Linked DNA regions of Chroogloeocystis siderophila 5.2 s.c.1. The protein of the gene in region 3 interacts with the protein of the main gene of each other region in a pairwise test. Links are inferred from orthologs where the notes say so. Each region holds a gene or a part of one and is shown on either strand. Other genes may lie near its edges.

The links. The genes of interacting proteins can lie anywhere in the genome.
Region 1: the proteins of rlmB (region 3) and NIES1031_RS08955 interact in binary tests that used the Escherichia coli proteins (3 or more experiments, as listed by UniProt). The link is inferred for Chroogloeocystis siderophila 5.2 s.c.1 from one-to-one orthologs.
Region 2: the proteins of rlmB (region 3) and tsaE interact in binary tests that used the Escherichia coli proteins (3 or more experiments, as listed by UniProt). The link is inferred for Chroogloeocystis siderophila 5.2 s.c.1 from one-to-one orthologs.

What each region holds. Positions count from the first base shown.
Region 1 is NZ_MRCC01000006.1:179,545-183,912, forward strand. What follows is about bases 1,509-4,368. They hold NIES1031_RS08955 (bifunctional ADP-dependent NAD(P)H-hydrate dehydratase/NAD(P)H-hydrate epimerase), read left to right. Parts: upstream 1,509-2,081; coding sequence 2,082-3,656; downstream 3,657-4,368. Other genes in these bases: NIES1031_RS08965 (bifunctional diguanylate cyclase/phosphodiesterase), read left to right, coding at 3,767-4,368. Outside these bases: NIES1031_RS24275 (hypothetical protein), read right to left, coding at 1-73; NIES1031_RS08950 (hybrid sensor histidine kinase/response regulator), read right to left, coding at 101-1,102; NIES1031_RS25975 (hypothetical protein), read right to left, coding at 1,214-1,348. UniProt on the Escherichia coli protein: Bifunctional enzyme that catalyzes the epimerization of the S- and R-forms of NAD(P)HX and the dehydration of the S-form of NAD(P)HX at the expense of ADP, which is converted to AMP.
Region 2 is NZ_MRCC01000001.1:71,889-76,357, reverse strand. Bases 1,509-4,469 are described here. They hold tsaE (tRNA (adenosine(37)-N6)-threonylcarbamoyltransferase complex ATPase subunit type 1 TsaE), read left to right. Parts: upstream 1,509-2,732; coding sequence 2,733-3,206; downstream 3,207-4,469. Other genes in these bases: NIES1031_RS00335 (dihydroorotase), read right to left, coding at 3,226-4,469; NIES1031_RS25880 (hypothetical protein), read right to left, coding at 2,348-2,482; NIES1031_RS00345 (hypothetical protein), read right to left, coding at 1,853-2,146. In the rest of the region: NIES1031_RS00350 (gluconeogenesis factor YvcK family protein), read left to right, coding at 33-1,421. UniProt on the Escherichia coli protein: Required for the formation of a threonylcarbamoyl group on adenosine at position 37 (t(6)A37) in tRNAs that read codons beginning with adenine.
Region 3 is NZ_MRCC01000010.1:205,405-211,256, reverse strand. What follows is about bases 1,469-4,303. They hold rlmB (23S rRNA (guanosine(2251)-2'-O)-methyltransferase RlmB), read left to right. Parts: upstream 1,469-2,332; coding sequence 2,333-3,274; downstream 3,275-4,303. Other genes in these bases: NIES1031_RS13925 (alpha/beta fold hydrolase), read right to left, coding at 3,752-4,303; NIES1031_RS13930 (DUF1816 domain-containing protein), read left to right, coding at 3,379-3,678; NIES1031_RS13940 (Mini-ribonuclease 3), read left to right, coding at 1,837-2,238. Also shown: carA (glutamine-hydrolyzing carbamoyl-phosphate synthase small subunit), read left to right, coding at 1-874; NIES1031_RS13945 (STAS domain-containing protein), read left to right, coding at 996-1,346; more of NIES1031_RS13925, read right to left, coding at 4,304-4,618; Asp-tRNA(Asn)/Glu-tRNA(Gln) amidotransferase subunit GatA, read left to right, coding at 4,770-5,852. UniProt on the Escherichia coli protein: Specifically methylates the ribose of guanosine 2251 in 23S rRNA.

The sequences.
Region 1 (4,368 bases), on a different replicon or contig from region 3:
CCAGGGATTTTGCTAGAACCGACCACTTGTGTACGCGGTAGCCGCCAATGCTGAGAGACAAGATTAAATTCATGCAGTGAGTGTCAGGCGAGAGCAAAGGTTAGATGCTGCTTTCGTTGTATTTGATCAGTGTTGCGATCGCTTTGACTAACGTCTCTAGCTCGACAGGTTTTGTGATATGTTGTTGAAATCTGGCGCGTAAAGCTTGTTGCTGATTGCAATCACTGGCGTAGGCAGTCAGTGCGATCGCTGGAATATCGCGTTGCTGTGAGCGAATATGTTGCATTAGCATATAGCCATCCATCTCTGGCATCCCAATATCACTGACTAATACATCCGGTTGAGAGTTCGTTAAAGCTACTACCGCCTCGTTTGTGGAAGTTGCTGAGATTACCGCTGCTCCTGCCTGTTCTAACACAAAAACAACAAAGTCTCTAGTATCAGTATCGTCATCAACCACTAAAACTTGAACGTTGTTTAAATTGGGTGGGAGTTCCGACGATTGGTGATTCTGATCGACTGTTGGTTCACTGCGTATGAGGGGAAGTTGTACTGTAAAAGTTGCTCCCTGATTTTCACCGCGACTTTCTACCTCGACTGTGCTGCCATGCAGTTCAACCAAGTGCCGTACGATCGCGAGTCCCAAACCCAATCCGCCAAACTTGCGCGTCGTTTTGCCATCATCTTCTTGGCGAAAGTAGTCGAATACAAGAGGCAAGAAATCAGGTTGAATGCCTTTTCCTGTGTCGCTGACTCTGATTTGAGCCTGATTGCGAACCTGTGTTAACTCTACCGTAACGCGACCGCCTGTAGGCATAAATTTGACCGCGTTAGAAAGCGGGTTCCACATCACTTGCTGTAAGCGCGTTGCATCACCGGAAACTTCTACATTAAAGTCAAGGTTTACCGTTAACTCGATTGATTTGGCTTCTACTGCTAGACGCACGGTTTCAATCGTTGCTAAGGCTTGTGCAGTCTTTGCCTCATCAAGCTTGCGGGTTTGCAGTAGCTTTGACCAACCAAGAATCGGATTCAGTGGCGATCGCAACTCGTGCGATAATACTGCCAAAAACTCGTCTTTAATGCGGTTAGCTTGTTGCAACGGCTCACAGCTTGCTGCAATGAAGTTGTCAAATTTGCCCGTTCCAGCGCCACTGCTACTTGGTCACTTGACACCTTGCACATTATCAGCTTCATCGCGTAGCGGCATCACTCACCCACTTGCCCAAAAGCGACTGCCATCTTTGCGGACGTGCCAGCGTTCGTTTTCACCTTGCCCTGCGTGTAGGGCGATGTGCATTTCCCGATCAGCTTGATTTTGCAGATTGTCTTCTGGCGTAAAAAGCAAACGACTCTTGCCGCAGTTCTCGTACCAAGTTTCTCATTGCTGGCTGTATTACACTGAGATGTTCTGCATTTAAGCAACGTATTAACTCAGTCACGATCAAGTTCTTTGTATCCATAAGCTTTGACTATTTTACAAAGAAAGTCTACCTATTGAGCGAGGGAGCCTATTTTTAGCAAAGACAACGCACAAAGTTACTGACTTATGCTATAAATGCCGACAAAGTGAATGCGATCACATTTCTGCAGTTTGACGCTTATAGCACCAAAAATCTTGTACTGCAAAGCTATGTTGGAAAATAATAAAAAGGCTACAAATAGCTAATACCACTATATAATAGTAATCATGTTTTCATTCGCGAAATTGAAAGCATAGTGTATGAGAAAACTAGTGCTTTCAATTGGCGTACGCTACACCCAACATTAAGGCAACAATAATGGGAACTCGAATTTGTTGTTTTTGATGGACTTACATTAGGCTGTTTGGGTGAATTAATACTGATTGATACAAAGGTTAGTTTACTTCTGTAAATTAACTTTCACTATGGCAAGAATTAATAGAAATACTATCTAGAAATACGATTTTTTCGTTATGCTTGGCAATACGCGATGAGTAGCTGAACGTACGTTGTAGTAAAAAGAAAGTAAAACAGTACTGGATTTCTCTCTTGCTGTAGGTGGCGTATGCATCAATTCAGGAACAATAAGAGTAAGCAGTGAGTGTAGCTCTTACTAAAATGTTCAACTTAGAATCTCCTTTGCCGAATACGACAACACGACACGAACAAATTTCCCGCGTTGTGGTTACTGCGCAGCAGATGCGGGATATTGAAGCGCGAATTTTTGCAGGAGGAATGCCAGTCGCCGCTTTGATGGAGAAGGTAGCAGGGCTGATTGCGCGTCGGATTATCGAGCTTTATCCGCGATCGCATTTCCCGTGTATTGGTATTTTAGTAGGGCCTGGGCATAATGGCGGTGATGCCTTAGTGGTGGCACGCGAATTACACTTTCAAGGATATGACATTGTGGTTTGCTGCCCTTTTTCTAAGTTAAAAGACTTAACTGCACAAAACGCACAATATGTCAAAAGTTTAGGTATTCCGGTTTATGAAGCTTTGGAACCTCTAGCAAAGTGTGCTGTATTTGTTGATGGTTTATTTGGGTTTGGGTTAGAGCGATCCCTGGCTTCGCCTGTAGATCGCATTGTCGATCAGTTGAATGAATGGTCACAGCCAGTGGTGAGTATTGATTTACCCTCTGGGATACACACCGATACAGGGGAAGTGCTAGAAACCGCCGTACAAGCAACGCAGACATTTTGCTTAGGATTGTGGAAAATAGGATTGTTGCAAGACCAAGCGTTAGATTATGTTGGTCAAGCTGAATTAATTGATTTTGATATTCCAATTGCAGATATCCAAGCGGTATTGGAATCGCCCAAGATACAACGCATTACCCCGCAAAGTGCGATCGCAACTTTACCACTCAAGCGATCGCCCGTGACGCACAAATACAAACAGGGACACTTATTACTCATCTGCGGTTCGCGACGTTACACAGGCGGGGCAATTTTAACAGGTTTAGGGGCAAGAGCAAGTGGTGTCGGAATGCTTTCAATAGCGGTTCCTGAGTCGATTAAACCGCTATTATCTGCACAATTACCCGAAGCCCTCATCGTCGGTTGCCCAGAAACCGCAAGCGGTGCGATCGCGCAGTTGCAATTACCCGAAAAAACTGATTTGAGGTCGTTTGATGCGATCGCCTGTGGTCCTGGCTTAACTGTAGACGCCAAGCCAATTTTACAAGAAGTTATGAACAGCGATCGCCCTTTGATTTTAGATGCGGATGGTTTAAATATTCTTGCTCAAATGGGAACAATCCCCACATTACAACGCCGACAAGCACCAACTGTATTAACACCGCACGCAGGTGAATTTAAGCGATTGTTTCCTGATACTGTTGATCCGACAAGCGACCGGATCGCCGCCGTACGTGCAGCCGCTGCACAAAGTGGGGCTGTGGTGTTACTAAAAGGCGCAAGAACCGCGATCGCCGATATTGATTATGTGTGGATTAACCCTGAAAGTACGCCAGCTTTGGCGCGTGGTGGTAGTGGTGATGTCTTGACAGGTTTATTAGGTGGATTGATTGCGCAAGCGACTACTAAACATATACCTTTACTAGAAATTGTCGCCAGCGCTGCGTGGTGGCATTCTCAAGCGGGTATTTTAGCAGCGCGCGATCGTACCGAAATGGGCGTAGATGCCTTTACTTTGACGCAGTATTTGATATCTGTAATGCGAAGCAATTAGCGATCAGCTAAACAGGACGAGCGCGACCTACGGATTATTTTTGCTCATAAACTAAAAACTTTGTACATGATGTACGATCATCTGTCAATTCCTTATTAGTCGCGATCACCTTGTGTGGTGTTGGATTATCAATTGCTAGTAGAAGACCACTCGGTTGGTTGCGTTTATTCGCAGGAGGAATGTTTGTCGGATTAGGCATTGTTGGTATGCATTTTACCGCAATGTGGGAAATGCGACTTGCGGCGATGCCAGTGTACAACCAATTATTTGTCATTGGTGCGGGAGTTTTTACTATTTTTATGTCTACCAACGCGTTGTGGTTGGCGTTTCATGCAAGTGCTGAAAAAATTGTGTCGTCGGAAAGTTTGGGTAAAGTTGGTAGCGCGATTTTTACAGGAGTCGCAATCGATGCACTGCATTACCTAGGGATGATGGCGGTTGACTATTACCCATCAATCAAACTTCTGCGTCAGAGTACTGGAATGGATAGGTTTATCCTTGCTATTTCTACTGGTACTGCGGGTTTAAGTATTTTGTTGTTAGCATCAGTGGGTTCGTATTTTGGTCAGCGCCTCAGTGCTAAGATTGCCAATGCGGAAGCGTTGCGGGAAAGCGAAGAACGGTATCAAAAGTTATTTGATTTTGCGCCTGATGCTTATTTTGCGATCGCCGCTGATGGTACGCTCAAATCGGTTAATAATTTTGCTGCTGA
Region 2 (4,469 bases), on a different replicon or contig from region 3:
CATCTTGGTATCTCCCTGCTGAAGAGTTGCATATGCCATTTGTTCGTTTTAAAAAATCTTTACGAAACATCAAGCAGGAATCGCTCCATCGCGCCCCCCATCGAGTTGGTCAGTGGTTCAAGTGGTTAGCGCCTGGGTTATTTGTCAAACGCTGGTTACTGTTAAGTGCTGGTGGAGTAGTGTTAGTTGGCTTAGGTTTAGCAATTTGGGTTAAACTGACGCCTATTTTTTATGCATTGCAATTAATACAGGACATTGTCGGTACGATCGCAAACGTTGTTCCTAATTATGTTAGCGGTCCTTTGGTACTGCTACTTGGCGCATTATTAATCTTCTGGGGACAAACTCGCACAGTAGGTTCGATTACCGAGGTGTTACGACCAGAAGGCGGTGAGGAAGAACTCATCGACGTACTATTAACACATCGTCGCTTGCATCGCGGACCTAAAATTGTCGCAATTGGTGGCGGGACAGGTTTATCAACCTTACTGCGCGGACTCAAGGCGTATAGCGCAAATATTACTGCAATCGTCACTGTAGCGGATGATGGCGGGTCTTCAGGACGGCTGCGGCGTGAAATTGGTGTTCTCCCCCCAGGCGATATTCGTAACTGTTTAGCCGCCCTCGCTTCTGAGGAAAAACTGTTAACCGAACTCTTTCAATATCGATTTCAAGCTGGTGATGGTTTAGTTGGTCATAGTTTTGGCAATTTATTCCTCACCGCGATGAGTGAAATTACTGGTGATTTAGAACGAGCGATCGCCGCAAGTTCCCAAGTTCTTGCAATTCGCGGACAAGTTTTTCCCGCAACGCTGAGTGATGTCCGTTTATGGGCAGAATTAGCCGATGGTCGTCGCATTGAAGGTGAATCTAATATTACTAAAGCAGGCGGCTGTATCCTTAAAATCGGCTGTACTCCCGCCGAACCCCCAGCCTTACCCAAAGCACTGCAAGCGATTAACGAAGCTGACTACATTATCATCGGTCCTGGAAGTCTTTATACAAGCGTCATTCCTAATTTATTAGTCCCAGAAATTGCGGCGGCGATCGCTGCCCGCTGTAAAGGAGGCAAAACACCGCCGATTCCTTGTATCTACGTTTGTAATGTCATGACGCAACCAGGCGAAACACAAGGTTACACTGTCTCGGATCATATTCGCGCGATCGATGCTGCGTGCGGACAAAAATTATTTAGTGCTGTCCTTGTTCATCGACGCACTCCCTCAGAAAAAAGCCTGAGGCGCTATGCACAAGAAAATTCTCATCCTGTATTTCTAGATCGTGATGTTGTCGCCCGCTTAGGACGGCGGATCGTTTTAGCCAACGTGATGGATGAAGACGAAGAAACAGGACTAGTGCGGCATAACCCTCAAGCATTAGCTCAGGTATTATTACGCTGGTATGGTCGCGCTCATGTGTAAAGTTTAACTAGCTCGCACAAGTTTTTCTATACCATCTTCTGTAGAATTCCCTTCAAGCATTTCTTGGAAAAACTGATTAAGTGATTTTTCTCGACTCACAAACTGAGACATAATTCTATCACTTTGAAAATGTTCTGTAGGCCGAAATGTGAGAAGATAAAGCATTTCGCTTGTATTCTGATTTAAAATTATTAAATGGTCTACTTAACAGGTAGTCTAATAGTTTACTAATAAAATGTATTTTATAGCAGAGGTCACGGTTGAAAATGAGTTAGGGTAATGGTTATTCATACCTTCGATGTCCTAGCTACCCCAACGAGACTGCTATATAATCTAAGGTATGCACTGAAGCATCAAACTTGTAATATAGTAGGAGTCAGAGGTCAGAGTTAAACTTCCCTAGGGAAGTCAATATGAGCTTCTATAATATCCTAACTCTGTTGACTATGGCCATACCACAAACATAGATGAATGAGTGGTAGCGATCGCCTACAAGTTTGCGTTGCTACTACTTGTACCGCTTGAACTAAATCAACCAGCGATGTTGACGCAGTATTTGTTTTCTTGACGTGTAAACGATGAGGTGATCGCTTTTCTATTTCTAATCTTTCTAGTTGAGATGTTAAAGCGCTAATTTGACCTTCTAAAGTGTTTTTCTCTAATCTAAATTGTTCAATTCGAGATTTTAGCTTTTCCTGCTCCATGAGTTGAGTGTTTTGTTGCATAATAGCAGCAACTCTACACTCTAAATCTTTTTTGTCTCGTTTGAGAGATATAAGTTTTTGTTCAGCCTGGTGTAATTCTTCTCGTCTTTGAACAAATTGTCCTTCAACTTTAGCTAATTCTGATTGCGCTTTTCGTAGTTCATTAACTCTTACTATAAGAACTTGTAGTTCGGCTTTTCATCTTTCTAACTCTGCTTTATATTATTGGTTACTGCTGAGTAGTTTCTTACTAGAAATAGTAGCGCCAACAGCCCCTGTGGTACTTCCCAATAATGCACCACTCGTTCCTCCTACTGAAGCTGCTACACCTAAGCCAACAGCAAGTGAACCTACCATTAATCAATCTTGGTTTGGCATACCCCCACAAGTCCTTATGCTAAATTGGTTACACCATTTCTACATAAAGCTTGTTGAGTCAGCCTCGTCAAATTTACGGAATGTATTATTTTTACTAATATTTACCAGTGAGTAATTATTCGGTTGTTTAAATAATAAAATAACTTAAATCTTTAACTTGCATATTCTAAGCAACAATTAAACATAAATAATCGAAGTTTGTAATGTCTAACAAAGTACACATTAAATTATGACTATTAATACTTTTAATTGCATACTTATAGATACAAATGCTACGATGTATTTAGGTGTATTATTAGGACGATTTTTAAGTGCTGGAAGTGTTATTTTGTTACACGGCGATCTAGGCACTGGCAAAACAACTTTAGTTCAAGGAATTGGTAAAGGATTAGGAATCACTGAACCAATTGTTAGCCCTACTTTTACTTTAATTAACGAGTATACGGAAGGACGTTTGCCGCTTTATCATCTAGATTTATATCGTCTAGAACCAAAAGACGTTGCTGCATTGCACCTAGAAACTTACTGGGAAGGTATCGACGCAGATTTGGGGATAATGGCAATCGAATGGGCAGAACGATTGCCCTACTTACCACCAACTTATCTTAGTATTTGCCTAAACCACACTTCAAATGGTCGCCAAGTAGAGTTGTCTGCGGTTGATATTTCGCTTGATTTTTTAGCAAGATTTCAAACTAACTAAACTCTAGGCTAACCCGCTTCTATCCATCAAACTGTAGCGCTTCACCTCTAACATTTGTATCTAATTTACCCTTGTTGTAGACAATCTGACCGCCGACAATTGTCGTTACAGGCCATCCAGTAAGTTGCCAACCTTCAAAAGGACTCCAACCGCACTTAGTTTGTAACTCCTCACGCAAAACAGGGCGGTACGTGTTGAGATCGACTAAGACAAGATCTGCGTCATAACCAACCGCGATCGCGCCTTTATTCGGAATCCGATATGCTTTAGCAACGGCGGTAGACATCCAGTGCGCGACTTGCGCTACAGTACAGCGCCCCTGCATCGCTTGTGTCAGCATCAATGCTAATGATGTTTCTACCCCTGGCATTCCTGAAGGTGTATTCGGATACTCTTGCGCTTTTTCTTCTAAAGTATGCGGTGCGTGATCGGTGGCGATAAAGTCAATAACACCATCAAGTAAAGCTTGCCATAACACTTCATTATCCTGCGGCGATCGCAATGGTGGATTCATCTGTGCTAAAGTGCCAATCTTGGCATAAGCATCAGTATTCAATAGTAAATGCTGTGGTGTCACTTCCGCCGTAACCCAGCTTGGTTTATCGTGACGCAACAATTCGGCTTCGTCTCCGGTTGACATATGCAGAATATGTAAGCGTCGCTGATATTTCTTAGAAAGTTTTAACGCGAGTTTTGTTGCATTTAATGCTGCTGCTACATCCTGAATTTGCGAGTGAATCGCCGGATCTTTAATGCCCGCAAACTCTTGTCTTCTTTGAGTGATGCGGGCTTGATCTTCCGCATGAACAGCAATTAAGCGATCACCTTGCGAAAAAATTTGCTCTAAGGCAGCTTCTTTATCAACGAGTAATTGACCGTGCATTGAACCCATGAAAATTTTAATTCCTGGGGTAGGATTGACGGCGAGTAAATCAGGGGTATTATCTCCGGTAGCTCCGATGAAAAAACCGTAGTTAACTAAACACTTTTGCCTGGCACGTTCGAGTTTATCGTCCAAAGCTTGCTGATTTGTCGTTAGCGGGCGAGTATTCGGCATTTCTAAAAAAGACGTGACACCACCTCTAGCACACGCACAGCTAGCAGTAAACAAATCTTCTTTGTGTTCTAAGCCTGGTTCGCGAAAATGAACTTGAGGATCGATAACACCAGGCAACAAAGTTAAACCGGATGCGTCTATTTCTAGATAGTCTGCGCTATTTGCTGGTGGCGCAATTTCAGGCGCGACTTGCGCAATTTGGCGAT
Region 3 (5,852 bases):
TAGCTTGCCAGATTACCTCACACAGCACAACGTTCCTGGCATTTATGGAATTGATACTCGCGCGCTCACTCGTAAAATTCGGGCTTTAGGTGCTATGAATGGCGGAATTTCCACCGAAATTCTTGACGAAGCTGAGTTACTAGAGCAAGTCATCACAGCGCCTAGCATGAAAGGCTTGAATTTAGTGCGTGAAGTAACAACTGCTAAGGTTTACGAATGGTCAGACCCCACAACCGCGATTTGGGAATTTAAGCCCGTTAATCAAGAAAATACCGCAGAACCTTTGACGGTTGTTGCGATTGACTTTGGGGTGAAGCGTAACATTCTTCGCCGCCTAGCGAGTTATGGCTGTCGGATCATTGTTGTTCCTGTCAACACTCCTCCTGAAGAAATTCTCAAATACAACCCTGATGGAATTTTTCTCTCTAATGGTCCTGGTGACCCCGCACCCGTTACCGAAGGAATCGAAACAACCAAAGCACTCCTAGCGAGTCAAAAGCCAATGTTTGGCATTTGTATGGGACATCAAATTTTAGGTCACGCGCTAGGCGCAGAAACCTTTAAGCTTAAGTTTGGGCATCGCGGTCTTAACCAACCCGCTGGTTCAAAGCAGCGAGTCGAAATCACGAGTCAAAACCACAGTTTTGCGATCGATGCCAATTCCTTACCAGATGCGGATATTGAGATTACCCACCTCAATCTCAACGATTCGACGGTTGCAGGGCTGCGACATAAATCACTACCTCTATTTTCAGTGCAGTATCACCCAGAAGCTAGCCCTGGTCCTCATGACGCGGATTATTTATTTGAGCAGTTTGTACAATTGATGCGCGAAGCTAAACAGGATCAGCGACAAAGCATTAGTCTTTTTTAATCCTCAATTTCTGTCTCATGATAGTAGACAAGATCTCCAAAAACACTCTATACTTGAGCCTCGACTTTAAACATCTTAGTTAGCGTAGCAAGAGGAGGGTATTATTGCTGAGCCACTAAATATCACGGTTAGTTTGAGAGGAACCCGTGAAGTGCGGGACAATTATCAGTTGTTTCGATTTACAGGGTTGTTAGATGCTTTTTCTGAACCAACCTTTCGTAAGGTAATTGGCAAATGTATCGATGAAGGACCAAAAAATATTATTTTGGATCTTTCTCAAATCGACTTTGTTGATAGCTCAGGTCTAGGGGCACTGGTGCAACTTGCAAAACAAGCACAAAATGCTGGTGGCACTTCACAAATCGTGACTAACGCCCGCGTGACTCAAACAGTTAAGCTAGTTCGGTTAGAGCAGTTTCTCTCACTGCGTCCTTCAGTCGAAGCCGCGCTAGAAAACGTTAAACAGTCATGATCTGGCGACAGAAACAAGGCTAATATAGCTATCCGGTTGCATCATCTGGGTAGCTTGATTTTTGTTTATAGAAAAATGTTTATTAAAGCTGGGTGAATGAATTCGCTGCTCAATAAACTGTATCCGCTTCCGTTGCTGTGCGCACTTGGTTTGGGTAGCCCCGACTTTAGTTAAAGCGCTGATATTAAAGCGTGCGAAGCTATTTCAGCATTCGTGCAAGTCTGTTGAAAGCACCTATCTATATCTTTAAGAATGAGCGCTAACTAGCAGCTAATTACTATTACCTTCATTTATTTGGATGTGGGGATCGAGGATAATAAGAAGCTACCAAAACCGAAATGGGTAGTTTTACTAAATTCGTAACGGCAAAATTTATTTTCTCACCATCAATCTAGATAGAAGGATCATCTCAATTGTGAACTCAAAGGAGGAAGAACTACTTGATCGCTCATTTATAATAGAAGACGAACTAACTCTTAAGTTAGAGCAGCTGCTACCAACCTTGGCTGAAGATTTATTACAGCTACAGCAAGCTTCTCCAAGCGCTTTGGCATATTTAGGAGATGCAGTTTATGAGCTTTACATTAGGCGTTATTACTTACTGCCACCAAAGCGATCGCAGGTTTATCATCGATTAGTAGTGGCACAGGTAAGAGCAGAAGCACAAGCATCACATTTGCGATCGCTCACTCCTTACCTTACCAGTACTGAATTAGATATAGTCCGTCGTGGTCGGAATGCGACAACGAAGCCGCCAAAGCGTATCGAACCAGAAATTTATCAACAAGCATCGAGTTTAGAAACCTTAGTCGGCTACCTATTTCTCACTGACTGTCAGCGTTTGGCTCAGTTATTACACAAGCTAGACTTTGAGCAAAATCAAAATGAGTGATGAAAATTGTCTTTCTATACCGAAATAGCTGGAATTCTCAGTTAGATTCGAGGAGTAGGGATGCCCAAAAGAATTTAACACTTCAACTATATAAATGGCTAACAAACCACAAAAATTTAGATCTACGGGCGGGGCAAAGCGCGATAAGCCAGTCAAAATTAGAGAAAGCTCTAAACCTTTGCTCAAATCTCCCAATCAGGGTCGCACTGCACGAGCAAGACCTACAGTGAATCATGCTGTTAGTAACACAAATTTACAAAATTTAACAGAAGACAACGATCTCATTTACGGTCGTCACCCTGTTCTAGCTGCTTTGGAGAGTCAAAGACATTTAAATCGAATTTGGATTACTTCGCGATTGCGCTACGATCCCCGCTTTCATTCTTTGATTTCACAAGCAAAAGAAAAAGGAACAGTTATCGATGAAGTTGAACCTAAGCGTTTAGATCAAATCACGCATCATGCAAATCACCAAGGGATCGCTGCACAAATTGCCCCATATGCGTATAGCGATCTTGGTGAATTAATTGAGCGAGCAAAAGCGATCGCCGAATCACCTGTTATTGTGGCAGCTGAAGGTATTACCGATCCCCACAATTTGGGAGCAATTATTCGGACGGCTGAAGCGATTGGAGCGCAAGGGCTTGTCATCCCGCAAAGACGAGCAGTCGGAATTACATCGAGTGTTATGAAAGCCGCCGCTGGTGCTTTGGAAAAAATCCCTGTCGCCAGAGTAGTTAACTTCAGCCGTGCTTTAGAAGAACTCAAGGAGGCAGGATTTTGGATTTATGGTACAGCCGCAACCGCAAGCCAACCGCTGCATACAGTCCAATTTACAGGATCAGTAGTGTTAGTGATTGGTGCTGAGGGTGAGGGCTTGAGCTTGTTAACACAACGTTGCTGTGACGTGTTAGTGTCAATTCCACTTTTGGGTGATACTCCTAGCTTAAATGCCTCAGTCGCAGCCGGAATGGCTTTGTATGAAATTTTTCGCCAACGTTGGTTAAATATGCTTCATTTAGAAAAATTAAAATAAGATAATTTGAAAAAAGAAGCGTAACAGAGTATAACAAAGTGTGAAGTATTTAGAAGCAGTAGCAGACCGCGTCACATCTGTAACCAATGGACAAAACAGCAAATATGAAAACATTTTGGGATAGTTTTAAAGAAGTTTTAACTAATCTCTTTCACAGCTTTGGCTGGGCTTGGTGGGTAGAAATTGTTACACAAAATCCGCGCTGCACGTACTACTTCGGTCCTTTCTTGAGCGTTAAAGAAGCAAACGCTGCCAAGGCTGGATATATTGAGGATTTAGAGCAAGAAGGTGCGCAAGGAATCATTGTAAAAGTCAAGCGTTGCAAACCCAAGAATTTAACGGTTGCTGACGACTTGGGAGTTGTGCAGCCTAAAGCCACACCCATATTTAGCGGTCAGATGTAGAAGCTATGTAGAGGTCAGGGGTCAGGGTTTAGGGTGATTAGTTTACTAAGTACTAGTCACTACCTCTAACGACTCACTCTTCCTCAACGACTTCTGGATATTGAGCTATCCACGCGTCAATATCGCGTAACACCATCTGGGGAATTTCCCAAGGGAAAAGATGCGCGGTATTGGCATAGCATTGCCATTGACAGTTTTTCAAGTACCGAGCCGTTTCGTGACTTGATTCAGCAGTGATATGGCGATCGCTTGCTCCGGCGAGCATCAAGCTCGGACACGTAATCTTGTGTAAATCGGCGAGGCGATTATAACCTGATCGCAGCGCTGTATTCAACGCGCGTTGTGCAGCCGCAGAAGTTTGCAGGTACGCAGCGATCGCGTCAGTAGCAAGATAGCGATAGGCGGTTGGTGAATGTTGTTGAATGAGGTAGCGATAGAGCGATCGCTTGCCAAAAGTCTCAATATTCCACTGCCAACTCGGTTGTAACCAATTCAGAATAGATGCTACACCAGTATACACATTATCTTGCCAGCTAATCGGCGGATGATTCCCTCTGGGACGCGCTGCGGTGGCAACGAGGATTAACCCGCTGACGCGATCAGGCAATTTAAGCGCGAGTTCCATCGCCAAAATTCCGCCCAACGACCAGCCGAGGAATAAGCAGCGCTGAATTTTCAAGCTATCTATCAGTGCTTCTAAGTCGAGCAAGTGATCGTTCATTGTAAAATTTTGTTGTGTGCGACTGCTACCATAGCCGCGTAAATCGGGGGCGATCGTACGGAAACGCTGCGATAAATGGTTCGTAAACACCGATAGACTACGCCCTGAGCCTGGATGACCGTGTAAGCAAAGGATCGGAAAGCCGTGTCCTTGAATATGAACGTTGAGCTTGACAGGGTGAGTAGTTTGAGGTAAAGACACTCGATAAAAATAAGCCATAGTATATTTTTACTATAAGACTTATGTTGCTAGTGGGAAATGGTAATTGGTAAAAGAAATCATTACCAAGCAAAACAAGAATTTGAGTCACTTTTTACGTAAGTCCTGAATTAAACTAAATAATCTGGATTACAAGTCAAAGGAGCAAACAATGGCATCCATCCGCGAGTTGCACCAACAACTGGTGAGCAAAGAACGCTCTGCGGTTGAAATTACTCAAGAAGCCTTGCAGCGCATCGCAACGTTAGAGCCGAAATTACATAGTTTCTTATCGGTGACAGCAGATACAGCGCTAGCACAGGCGCAAGCAGTGGATGCCAAAATCGCTGCGGGAGAGGAAATAGGGCTACTCGCAGGAATTCCGATTGGCATCAAAGACAATATGTGTACCAAGGGAATTCGGACAACGTGTGCTTCTAAAATTTTGGAGAACTTTGTACCACCGTACGAATCAACCGTGACGCAAAAGCTAGCCGATGCAGGTACTGTCATGGTGGGCAAAACGAATTTAGATGAATTCGCAATGGGAAGTTCTACAGAAAATTCAGCATTTCAAGTCACTGCCAATCCTTGGGATTTAGAACGAGTCCCTGGTGGTTCTTCTGGTGGTTCGGCGGCGGCGGTAGCAGCGCAAGAATGTGTTGTCGCCCTAGGTTCTGATACTGGCGGTTCGATTCGTCAACCTGCGTCGTTTTGTGGCGTTGTTGGCATGAAACCGACTTACGGGTTAGTTTCGCGTTACGGTTTAGTCGCGTTTGCTTCATCGTTGGATCAAATTGGACCATTTGGGCGTACCGTAGAAGATGCCGCAATTTTACTGGGTGCGATCGCTGGATACGATCCCAAAGATTCGACGAGTCTTAAAGTTGAAGTCCCAGACTATACGCAATTGCTCAAACCCGACATTAAGAACCTCCGCATTGGCATTATCAAAGAAACGTTTGGTGAGGGCTTAGATCCTGCTGTCGAACAAGCTGTCACCAAAGCGATTGAACAACTAAAGGATTTAGGCGCAGAAGTTCAAGAAATTTCCTGTCCTCGTTTTCGCTACGGGCTACCAACGTATTACATCATTGCGCCTTCGGAAGCTTCGGCAAACTTAGCGCGTTACGACGGTGTGAAATACGGCTTCCGCACGCCAGATGCCGAAAATCTCCTGTCGATGTATAACCGGACTCGTGCTGCTGGTTTTGGAACCGAAGTCAAACGACGGATTATGGTAGGAACTTACACG